3 regions of the Cupriavidus sp. 01L415 genome follow, and region 2 is predicted to be linked to each of the others. Evidence: predicted binding sites of a transcription regulator. Region 2 holds the regulator's gene; each other region holds the start of a gene.
What was found. Region 2 encodes LexA, which represses DNA repair genes until DNA is damaged. Its sites were predicted from a motif close to ACTGTATNNNNATACAGT; they were not measured.
Positions count from the first base shown of each region.

Region 1 (3,743 bases), on a different contig from region 2:
CGGGGGTCATGAGGCTTCCTGAACGGACTTGCGGGCCGGCAGGCCGTCATGCTTGTTTGGGGGGACCGCTGGCCGGCAAAGACGGAATGCAGCGTGCGGGGCCGGGGACGAGCGCGATCGGTTGCCGCGCCATCAAGCGGCCGATTCTACCTGGAGATAGATAGGGGCGTCGGGCGTAGGGTCTTGGGCCGGCTACGGGTCCAGGTCGTCATCGAAGCGGAATTCCTCCTGCACCGCGGCAGGATCATCGCCTTGTTCGCCGGCCGGCATCAGCGCACTCACGCGTACGCCCAGCAGCCGGATCCGGCGCTCCAGCGGAATCCGCTTCAGGCACTCCGTGGCACCGCGCCGGATTGCCGCGCCGTCCGCGGTATGCGCGGTCATCGTCAGGTCGCGCGTCACGGTACGGAAATCATCAAAGCGCAGCTTGATCCCCACCGTTCGCCCCACGTAGCCCTTGCGGCGCAGATCCTCCGCCACGCGCATGCAGAGCTTGGTGAACGATTCCGACAGCAGTGGCCGGTCACCGCGCGGGTGCAGGTCGCGCTCGAAGGTGGTTTCGCGGCTCATCGACTTGGGTTCGTGGCTCACCACCACCTGGCGGTCGTCGCGCCCGTGCGCCACCTCCACCAGCCAGCTTGCGTAGTTGCGGCCGAAGTGCGCCTGCAGCAAGCCCTGATCCGCCTCGGCCAGGTCGCCGACGGTGTCGATGCCAATGGCCGTCAGCTTCTCCGCGGCTTTCGGACCAATCCCATTGACCTTGCGCGCCGCCAACGGCCAGATGCGCGTGGGGATGTCGGCCGGGGTCAGGATAGTCAGGCCATCCGGCTTGTCGAGTTCGGAGCCGATCTTGGCCAGCAGCTTGTTGGGTGCCACGCAGATCGAACAGGTCAGCCCGGTGGCCTCCCTGACCGCCGCCTTGATGCGCGCGGCGACATCGCGGGGTTCGCCCGGCACATCGGTCAGGTCGATATAGATCTCGTCGATGCCGCGGTCTTCCACCTCGGCCGTGAAAGTACGCACGGCCGCCTTGAACAGCCCGGAATAACGCCGGTAGGCATCGAAGTCCGTCGGCAGCAGGACCGCGTCCGGCGCGAGCCTGGCGGCTTTCATCATGCCCATCGCCGAGAACACGCCCAGCGCCCGGGCCTCGTAGGTGGACGTGGTCACGACACCGCGTCCTACGTAGTCACGCAGGCGTGCATAGCGGCGCGAGCCGTCGGGCAGGGTTTCCGGAATGGCGTTGCGGCCGCCGCCGATCACCACGGCCTGGCCACGCAAGTCGGGATAACGCAGCAGTTCGACGGACGCATAGAAGGCGTCCATATCGAGATGGGCGATGCGCCGGGTGGTCGGGGGCATGAAGGTAAGGGGGCGCGTCGATACTGTATAAACGTACAGTATAGTGCGTCAGCTTCTGTATGCCGAGTGAGTGCCGGGTGAGACGTCAGAACGGCACCACAACAATCATTAGCCGCAAAGATTGATCGATCTATTTTTCAAGAGCTCTGATTCTTGATATCGATAGCGGAAAGCCGGTTGCGCCGCGAGATCCACATTCCCTCCATCGCATAGATGGCCAGCGATACCCAGATCAGCGCATAGCCGAGCTGCTTCTGGGCGGGGAACGGCTCGTGCCAGAGCCAGATGCCCAGCAGCAGTTGCAGGGTGGGGCCGGCGTACTGCAGCAGCCCCAGCAGCGACAGCGGAATCCGTCGCGCGCCGGCGGCAAAGAACAGCAGCGGCACGGCCGTGACCGGGCCGGCCATCAGCAGCAGGAATTGCGTACCCGGCGCTGCGGCGCGGGTGGTGTCCTGTCCGGTCAGAAACAGAAATCCCAGCGAAACGAGAGCAATCGGAAACAACAGGAGCGTTTCCAGCGACAGCCCCTCGAGGGCACCCAGCGCGCCGGTCTTGCGCAACAGGCCGTAGCCGCCGAACGTGGCCGCCAGCGCCAGCGCGATCCAGGGCAACTGGCCGGCGGATACCGTCAGCCACAACACACCTGCCGCGGCGATGGCAATCGACAGCCATTGGCCGGGGCGAAGCCGCTCATGCAGAAACAGCACGCCCAGCAGCACACTGAACAGCGGGTTGATGAAGTAGCCCAGGCTGGCATCCACCACGCGGTTGGCGGAAACCGCCCAGATATAGAGGAACCAGTTGCCGCAGAGCAGCGCCGCGCTGGCGGCAAACCCCAGGATCAGGCGCGGATTCCCGGCCACCTCGCGCAACCAACCGAAATGGCGCCGCCACAGCAGGATTGCGCCCAGGAAGACGAGCGACCACACCATGCGGTGCAGCAGGATCTCGATCGGCGCCACGCCGTGCAGGGACTTGATGTAGAGGGGCAGCAAGCCCCAGATGATGTACGCGAGCAGCGCGTAGAGGATGCCGATTTGCATGGGAATGTCCGGTAAGTGCGGCGGATTCTACCGGGGATGAAAAAAGCCCGTGCGCGGGGCACGGGCTTTCCTCTTTCCTGCCAGGTCGCCCCGGGGCGGGGCGCTCGGCTTACAGCTTGTGGGTGAAGCTGAACTGCGAGAATGCCTGCTCGGCCACGTTGAACCAGGCGGCCTCGTTGTTGCGGAACACGCGCCAGTCGTCGTAGATCTTCTTGAACGACGGGTTCTTGGCGGTTTCGTCCGCATACGCTTCCTGCGTGGCCTTGAAGCAGGCCTCCATGATCTCCTTCGAGAACGGACGCAGCTTCACGCCGTTTTCCAGCAGACGAGCCAGCGCCTGCGGGTTCACGGTGTCGTACTTGGCCATCATGTTGGTGTGCGCCTCGATGGTGGCGGTCTCCAGCGCGCGCTTGTACTGGGCCGGCAGCTTCTCGAACGCCGGTGCGGAGGCGTAGAACGACAGCTGCGCGCTGCCTTCCCACCAGCCCGGGTAGTAGTAGTACGGCGCCACCTTGTAGAAGCCGAGCTTTTCGTCGTCGTACGGGCCCACCCATTCGGCGGCGTCGATCGTGCCCTTTTCCAGCGCGGGGTAGATGTCACCACCGGCAATCTGTTGCGGCACCACGCCCAGGCGCGACAGCACCACGCCGGCAAACCCGGCAATGCGGTACTTCAGGCCTTGCAGGTCGGCCACGGTCTTGATTTCCTTGCGGAACCAGCCGCCCATCTGGGCGTTGGTGTTGCCGCCCAGGAAGTTGACGATGTTGTATTCCTTGAAGAACTCGCGCATCAGCTTCATGCCGTTGCCCTGCATCATCCACGCGGTCTGCTGGCGCGCGGTCAGGCCAAACGGGACCGTGGTGTCAAAGCACAGCGTCGGATTCTTGCCGAAGTAGTAGTAGCCGGCCGTATGGCCGATCTGCACGGTCTGGTTCTGCACCGCGTCCAGCACCTGCAGGCCCGGGACGACTTCGCCGGCGGCAAACACCTTGATGTTGAACTTGCCATCGGTCAGTTCCTTCACGCGCTGCGACAGCAGCTCGGCGGCCCCGAAAATGGTATCGAGCGACTTGGGGAAGCTGGAGGCCAGGCGCCATTCCACCGCGGGATTGCTGCCGACCACTGCCGGCGCCGCGGGGGCGCTGGCCGATGCGGCGGGAGCCGCCGGCTTGTCTTCCTTGCCACATGCGGCAAGTGCCCCGGTAGCGGCCACAGCCGATGCTTTCAACAGGAAGGAACGACGTTCCATTGACATCTCCTCTTATAAATATGTGTGCATGCTTTACCCGTAAAACGGGGCCCGCCGATTATAGCGGTGGCGTTTTGTGCACGGGGCCC
Region 1 covers NZ_JBFTSP010000005.1:108,059-111,801, forward strand. Annotated here, with positions in the region: gene AC1DOX_RS11945 (MFS transporter) at 1-10, opposite strand, end outside; gene dinB (DNA polymerase IV) at 193-1,362, opposite strand; gene rarD (EamA family transporter RarD) at 1,500-2,405, opposite strand; gene AC1DOX_RS11960 (TRAP transporter substrate-binding protein) at 2,515-3,654, opposite strand.
Region 1: dinB (DNA polymerase IV) is a predicted target of LexA. The motif match lies at 1,385-1,402, and genes of this name have one in related genera.

Region 2 (3,743 bases):
ATTGTGATTCCTGTCGTCGTGGGTTCGAGTCCCATCAGCCACCCCAAAAAATTCCTGAAACAGCGCATCTTCGGATGCGCTGTTTTGCTTTCTGCTCCATGTTCCGCGCATCGGCCAAATAGCGCCGCATGCCTTGCGCTCGCATGCATCACGGCGATCCTGATCTCGAACGTGGTCAACGCATTGGCTCCCGATTCAAAGTTGCGCGGCCATGCATCTGGGCGAAAAAAAACCGGCACTCGCGGGGCAACAAGTCCGGTCCTGCGCTGCGGCACGTGTGCGCCAGTGATTCGATAGCGCGCAAATGAGCTTGAGCAGCCTCCCTCCAGATCTGAAGAGTACCTATTTACACCTTATGAGCGCACAACTGCGCTTCTTGCAAGGGCGTGAAGAGTGCACGACTGCAGCGTTTTTGAAGTGCCGTCGAGAGGCGGTAGGCGCTGGCTCAGACGGCTAGCTTCGCGGGGGAATCGGCTAGCTCGAGCATTCGGCAGATGGCTGCCATGCTGCCGACCATCGTACGACGCTGTGCGCCCTGGTAGACGCGAACGCCCTTGGTTTGCCGGAACGGCACCGGTTTGACCGGGCGCCGGGAAGCAATGTGGTTGACTGGCAGCATGGCAACACCTCGTGATTTGCGACAGCAGGGGTCCGCGCCCGTCGTTCGAAAAGAACGGGGCGGCGTTGGCAAAGCAAAGCGGGTGACTAGGACAGGCGGACGCCTGCCGGAGTCTGGGAAGTCAGAAGCCTGAAGAGCGGATCAGCCCCACGGCAATGCCTTCCAGGGAAAATTCCTCGCGGCCGGCCTGCACCACGATGTTGGCAAAATCAGGGTTCTCGGCGATCAATTCGATGGTGTCGCCCCGTTTTTTCAAGCGTTTGACGGTGACGTCGTCACCAAGCCGCGCCACGACGATTTTGCCATTCGGTGCTTCGCTGGCTTTCTTCACCGCCAACAGGTCGCCATCCAGGATGCCTGCGTCGCGCATGCTCAGGCCGCGCACGCGCAGCAAGTAATCGGGGCGCTCGTCAAACACGGACGCGTCCACGTGGTATTGGCGATCGATATGCTCTGCAGCCAGTATCGGGCTGCCGGCAGCAACACGGCCCACCAGCGGTAGCGTCAATTGCAGTACGCCGGCCATCGGCAGCGAAAACTGGTCCGATAATTCTGAATCGCTACGGGCTACCTTGAGACGGATGCCGCGCGACGCGCCAGGTGTGAGTTCGATCACGCCCTTGCGTGCCAGCGCACGCAGATGCTCCTCCGCCGAATTAGGCGAGGAGAAGCCGAATTCGGCGGCGATCTCGGCGCGCGTGGGGGGAAAGCCGGTGCTTCGGATCGCGTTGCGAATCAGGTCGAAGATCTGCTGCTGCCGGGGTGTCAGGGTCGCCATGGGTCGCCGGTCTCTCGTGCCGAAGCACTGTATGTTTAAACAGTATGCTGTGATTTTATACAGTATCGAGTGAAGTGCAAGCACAATTTGAGAGGCGGGGACTCGACATCGCGGTTTCGCCACGTCTTTGCCGCGGGTTTGTCATGGGTCAGCGCAGGCGGCGCGGCAGTTACAATCGGCGCGCATCGACTGATCCGATCCGACGTCCCTCTATATATGTCCGCATCCCCGCCCCGCATTGTTGTGCTCGCTACCGGCGGCACCATCGCCGGTTCTTCCGGCAACCCAGCCAGCAGTGCGCAGTATCAGGCTGCTACCGTTCCCGTCTCCGCGCTGGTCCAGGCCGTGCCCGCGCTGGCAGATGTCGCGCGCATCGAAGCCGAGCAAGTGGCGCAGGTGGATAGCAAGGACATGTCGTTCGGCCTGTGGGCGACGCTTGCCCGGCGCGTGACGCACTGGTCGGCGCAGCCGGATGTGGCTGGCATCGTCATCACGCACGGTACCGATACGCTGGAGGAAACGGCCATGTTCCTGCATTTGACGCAGACATGTCCCGTGCCAGTGGTAATGACCGCTGCCATGCGCCCGTCGACTTCGCTATCCGCCGATGGCCCTTTGAATTTGCTCGATGCGGTGCGCGTGGCCGCCAGCCCCAGTGCGCGCGGAAAAGGCGTGCTGGTCGTGCTCAATCAGGAGATCCATGCGGCGCGCGATGTCACCAAGGCCCATACTTCGGCCGTGAACGCCTTTGTGTCGCCTGTCGCGGGACCACTGGGGTTCGTGCAGGATGACTTCGTCCGGTTCGTTCGTGTACCGCAGTTCCTGGGTGCGTCGCCGTTGGCGGTGCCAACGCGCTGGCCGCTCGTTGAGATTATTGCCAGTTATGCGCAGCCGGGCAGGGTGGCTATCGATGCGATGGTGGGGGCGGGCGTCAAGGGTTTGGTGGTGGCTGCAGCGGGGAACGGGTCCGTCCATGAAACCCTGTCGGTGGCGCTAGCGGATGCCGCCAGCGCCGGCGTGGCTGTTGTGAGGAGCTCCCGGACCGGTGCCGGTCATGTGGCGATTCCTACGCAAAGTCGTCTGGAGGCGGGCCTGTTTGCCTCTGCCGCGGACCTCAATCCATTCAAGGCGCGGGTGCTTTTGCTGCTGGCGCTGGCCGGCGAGCCGTCGCTTGGCACGGATGTCGCCCGCTTGCAGGCGATTTTCAGACAATACTGATGGATTCCCGCTGGTGTGCCAGTGGGGTAGGCCGAGAGCCTGGCTTGCGTGGTTGTCAATAGTCGGGCTATACTCGCAGGCTATCCAACCTTGCCACACCGGACTGTGACGCCCGGGTGGCTCATCCCAAAAGGAGCGTCAATGCGTCATTACGAAATCGTATTCATCGTCCATCCGGACCAGAGCGAACAAGTGCCGGCGATGATCGAGCGTTACAAGCAGCTCGTCACGTCGCAAAACGGCCAGGTTCACCGCGTGGAAGACTGGGGCCGCCGTCAGATGGCCTACATGATCCAGAAGCTGGCCAAGGCTCACTACGTTTGCCTGAACATCGAATGCGGCAAGGAAACCCTGGCTGAACTCGAGCACGCCTTCAAGTTCAACGATGCCGTGCTGCGTCACCTGATCGTTCAGACCAAGAAGGCTGAAACCGCTCCTTCGCCGATGATGAAGGAAGTGCAGCGCGAAGAAGCCCGCAAGGCCGCGCAAACGACCACGGAAGGCCAGGCCGCCTGAGTGCGGACTGCGGTGCAGGTCGTGGCAGGTAACCCTGATCACGGCAGGCAAGACAGCGAACAGGCAAGCGAGATCCAGGGAAATTCGCGGTGAACCAGCTCCGGCTAGCCGCCACCCTCGTCGAACGCGATGCGCTGCGCTACACCCCGGCCGGCGTGCCCGTCGTCAACTGCATCTTGCAGCATGCCGGCGAGACGCTGGAGGCGGAAACGCCCCGGCAGGTGGAATTTGCCATTGCGGCCATGGGGATCGGCCCCGTCGGTCAGCGGCTTGAGCGGTTACCGCTCGGCACGTTGCTCGACTGCGAAGGATTCCTGGCCCGCAAGCACCGCAACAGCAAGACTCTGGTCTTTCACATCACTGGATGTAAAGCATTCGTAAAGGATTGAATCATGGCATTCGTCAAACGTGACAACAAGAACAAGAAGCGCTTCCAGCAACAGAATCCGCTGTTCAAGCGCAAGCGCTTCTGCCGCTTCACCGTGGCTGGTGTGGAACAGATCGACTACAAGGATCTGGACACCCTGAAGGACTTCATCGGCGACAACGGCAAGATCACGCCGGCCCGCCTGACCGGTACCAAGGCTCACTATCAGCGTCAGCTGGATACGG
Region 2 covers NZ_JBFTSP010000002.1:205,242-208,984, forward strand. Annotated here, with positions in the region: tRNA gene AC1DOX_RS06215 (tRNA-His) at 1-46, shown strand, start outside; gene lexA (transcriptional repressor LexA) at 741-1,397, opposite strand; gene AC1DOX_RS06225 (asparaginase) at 1,614-2,615, shown strand; gene rpsF (30S ribosomal protein S6) at 2,757-3,131, shown strand; gene priB (primosomal replication protein N) at 3,221-3,520, shown strand; gene rpsR (30S ribosomal protein S18) at 3,524-3,743, shown strand, end outside.

Region 3 (3,743 bases), on a different contig from region 2:
AGCGCGTCACGCCGGCCTGTTGCGCGGCCAGCCAGCCCGAGAGCGCCAGCAGCAGCCGCTGCGCACCGGCCAGCACGCCCTCGGCCGACTCGATCCGGCCCGGCAGCTCCAACCGCTGCGCAAACGTCGGCGGCGCCTCGAACCACGCAAACCCGGTTGGCACCTTGCCATAGGCCTGGTCCAGCCGGTCCAGCAGTTCGGTGCCGATCCGGCGCGACAGTCCCGCGCGCGGCAGGCGGCGCACCTGCGCCAGCGTGCGGCAGCCGACCCCCTCCAGCCATGCCGGATCGGCCAGCGTGTGCAGGCATTCCACCGGCAACCGGTCCAGCAGGCGCGTCATGCGCGCGGCGCTCACCGCCCGGCGCGCGGGCCGCACGATGCCACGCGGCCCGCGCCGTAGCGGCTGGCGCGCGAGCCACGCCGCACCCTGCGCGGTGGTGCCGCTGCCGATCTGCGCGAAGGTACCCAGCTGGCGCACGCGGGCGCGGATGGCCCGGCACAGCGCGCGATGGCCACCAAACAGGCGCAGGCTGGCGGTCACGTCGAGCATGACGGTGGCGGCCTCCGGCTCGGGGTCGATCGTCACGGCCGGCGTGAAATGCAGCAACGTCAGCGCCACCGACGTCATCAATGCGGCCTCCGCCACGGGGTCGCGATCGAGCTGAACGACGTCCGCGGAGAGCGCCTGCACGCCGCCGCGCCGCATGCCGTAGCGCACGCCCAGCGCCATGGCCGGACCGTTGGCCAGCACCACGCGCTCGTGCTCCACCACCGCCACCGGCAGCGCCTGATGCAGCGTACCGGTGTCGGGGGCAGAGGGCGCGAAAGGCGCGGAGGGGGCGCCGGCGGCCTCAGGCCAGCTCGGTTGCAACGCGTCCAGCGACAGGCGCGGCAGGTGCACCGCGATCCAGTACGTGGGCCACGCCGGCATGGTCGTGAACATGATCAGGCCCTGCCGCGACGGCAGGCGAAACAACGGGGGAACCCGCGGGCGCGGCGGCACGTCCGGGCACGTGCGCCATGCCATCGAGCGGCAACAGCAGCGGCGTGTCCCGCACGGGGCCTCGCCGCTTATGGAAGACGATCGACATCACATTGCCGGGCAGCGGTGACAACGCCAGGCGCAGCATGGCTGGCGACGATTCATGCAGCACGCGCAGCGGACGCAACGCCCAGACGACCGTGTCACCGGCCTGCGCCAACACCTGCAGGCGGCGCAGCGCCTCCGGCCGCGCACCGGCCAGCCAGACCAGCACGGCGCCAAAGGCCTGGCTGCGCAGCATCTGCTCGGCCGCCCACAGCATGTCCGTACGCCGGGAGGCCAGCGTGGCCTCCGCCGAGGGCCGTACCCAATAGAGCTGACGCGCGGGCAGCCGGCCATCGGCCAGTCCGGCCGCATTGGGCAGGTACGGCGGATTGACCAGCCCCACGCGGCGCCCTGCGGCGGTCAGGGTGCGCAAGGCCGGCATCAGCAGGCGTAACTCCCCCGCGCCATCCTGCGCCAGCAGCAGTTCCGTCACCGCGCCAGTGGGCCAGCCGCCGCCGGGCAGTTCCGCCGTCAACGCGCCATAGCCGGTCGGGCACACCGGCAGGCGGCCGGCACGGCCCAGCTGGCCGGCGCGCCACAGCCCGGGGTAGCGGTGTTCGAGCTCGCTGACCGCCACCCGGCGCCCGGGTCCGGAGAGCGGGGGCGGCAAGGTCGATAGTGGCGATGGGGATGCGCGGTCCTCCGCCAGGAGCGGTGCGGCATGCGATAGCGCAGTCATTGGCGCGGTCATTGGTGATGCGGGAGGCTCGTGTCGAAAGGTAAAAACCCATCGGCACGCGCGCTGGAAGTTTCTCGATACTGTATGTTTATACAGTATTGGCGCCGACGCAAGAGGGACACGCGCGATGTGGAACAGGCATTGCACAAAGCGAGCCGCGATGGATGGAACATCTTGCTTCCTCCCACTAAAGGGGGGCATCTGTCATGAAAATCCACAACAGATTGCAAACAAATGTCACGTCCGATTGTGCAGTCGAGGGCAGGTGCGGAAAAATGCACGCCTATGAAACGGAATACGCGCGAATGCGTGCATCTGCTGATTGCCGGTCTGCAGCGCGAGGGTCCGCTGCGACGCGATGCGCTGGCCGACACCAGCGGGCTCACGGCCGAGGAAACGACTCGTGCATTGAAGGCGGCGCGGCAGATGAGCGTCGTCGATCATGTGCCCTACGGCCCCGGCACCCTGCCCAACGCCGTGTTCTACCAGCTCACCGGCCGCGAACTGCCGCCCTCGCGCAAGAGCTCCCGCGTGCCACCGGCGCCTGACGACCGCTTCCAGCCACTGCTGGATGCGTGGTGGCACAGCGACGAGCTGGATCGCGCCTGACCGGCGCTCAGTCCACTGGCAACCTGCGCAGTGTGGACGTGCCCTTGCCATGTTCGATGGCGTACAACTGCCGGCGTCCGGCATCGAAGGCGACGCCGCGAATCGACTGGAAGCCCTCCGCCACCACGCTGACCGTACCGTCGGGCGCAATCCGCCGGATCACGCCCTCCCGGCCGCCGGTGAACAGGTCTCCGTTCGGCGCCAGCGCAAACTGGTCGCTGTCGGTCTGGGCCAATACCTTCAGCGTCGATGCCGCGACCGGCACGCGCGAGACCTGCTCCAGGTCCGCCACATAGATCTTGCGCAACGACTGGTCGCCGATATAGAGCACGTTGCCGCGTACGGCCACCCCCACCGGCTTGACCAGCCCCGTCACCAGTTCACGCTCCGTCCCGCGCACGGGCGATACGCTCCGGTCCAGCGTCAGCAGGCTGACGCCGGCGGGCCCCGGCCCCTGCGTGCCGTCTTCGCGGCGTTCGAACCAGCTCACCACATAGGTGTTGGACGATACCGGCCACACGCCGATACGCCGCCGTGCCGGCGCCAGCCCACTGACTTCGCCCGCGACCACCGTGCCCTGCCCCGGCGCGGCCCAGGCGACGCCGCCATCCTTGCCAAATCCAAACCGCGTCACGATGAAACGGCCGTCCGCATCCCGCACGACCTGCCCCAGCCCGGCGCCGCTCGCTGGCGCGGGTGACAGCGTGGCAGCCGTGCTCACGCGGCCATCGTTCGTGCGGGACTGGATGCAATTGCCGGCATCGTCGGTATAAGACACCGCATCCACGGCAGCGCTGTACCAGATGCCGTTGGCCTCGGCGGGCAATGGCGTCTGCGTTGGCCGGCGCTCGACACCCTGCGACGCGCAGGCGGCCAGCACCAGCGCCGCCAGCATGGCTGGCAAGGCGGAAGGCCAGCGGGGTTGGCGCGGCGTCATGCCTTCTGGATGGCTACCGATACAACAGGGGTTTCCGTGAGGGGGGCTTCCGCGCCGTGACAGGCCGCATAGTGATCGCAGCCCTCGCACGACGGCTCGGGACAGGGATGGATGTCCAGTCGCTCGCAGACGCGGTGATAGAAGAACTTCTTCCATTTCATGTCCGTGGTATTGGCTGCGAAAACCGGCTGGAAGACCTGCTCCAGCAACGTGGAGACATCGTGGCGGCCGGACAGGCCCATATCCTGCCAGAGATGCGTGTGGCCAAAGCACCCGGACGCCAGCGCATGCGCGGCCCAGCGGACCTCGGGGCCAATCCGGGCCGGCGTGCGGCCGTCTTCGAGCATCTCGACCAGATCGGCGAATTCGCACGGCAAGGCGTCGGGGTCCTGCGGCGGCACATCGGGCTCCCAGCCCGCCTGGGCCGCACC
Region 3 covers NZ_JBFTSP010000035.1:31,223-34,965, forward strand. Annotated here, with positions in the region: gene AC1DOX_RS27690 (Y-family DNA polymerase) at 1-943, opposite strand, end outside; gene imuA (translesion DNA synthesis-associated protein ImuA) at 852-1,766, opposite strand; gene AC1DOX_RS27700 (hypothetical protein) at 2,052-2,375, shown strand; gene AC1DOX_RS27705 (hypothetical protein) at 2,383-3,312, opposite strand; gene AC1DOX_RS27710 (nitrogen fixation protein NifQ) at 3,309-3,743, opposite strand, start outside.
Region 3: imuA (translesion DNA synthesis-associated protein ImuA) is a predicted target of LexA. The motif match lies at 1,846-1,863, and genes of this name have one in related genera.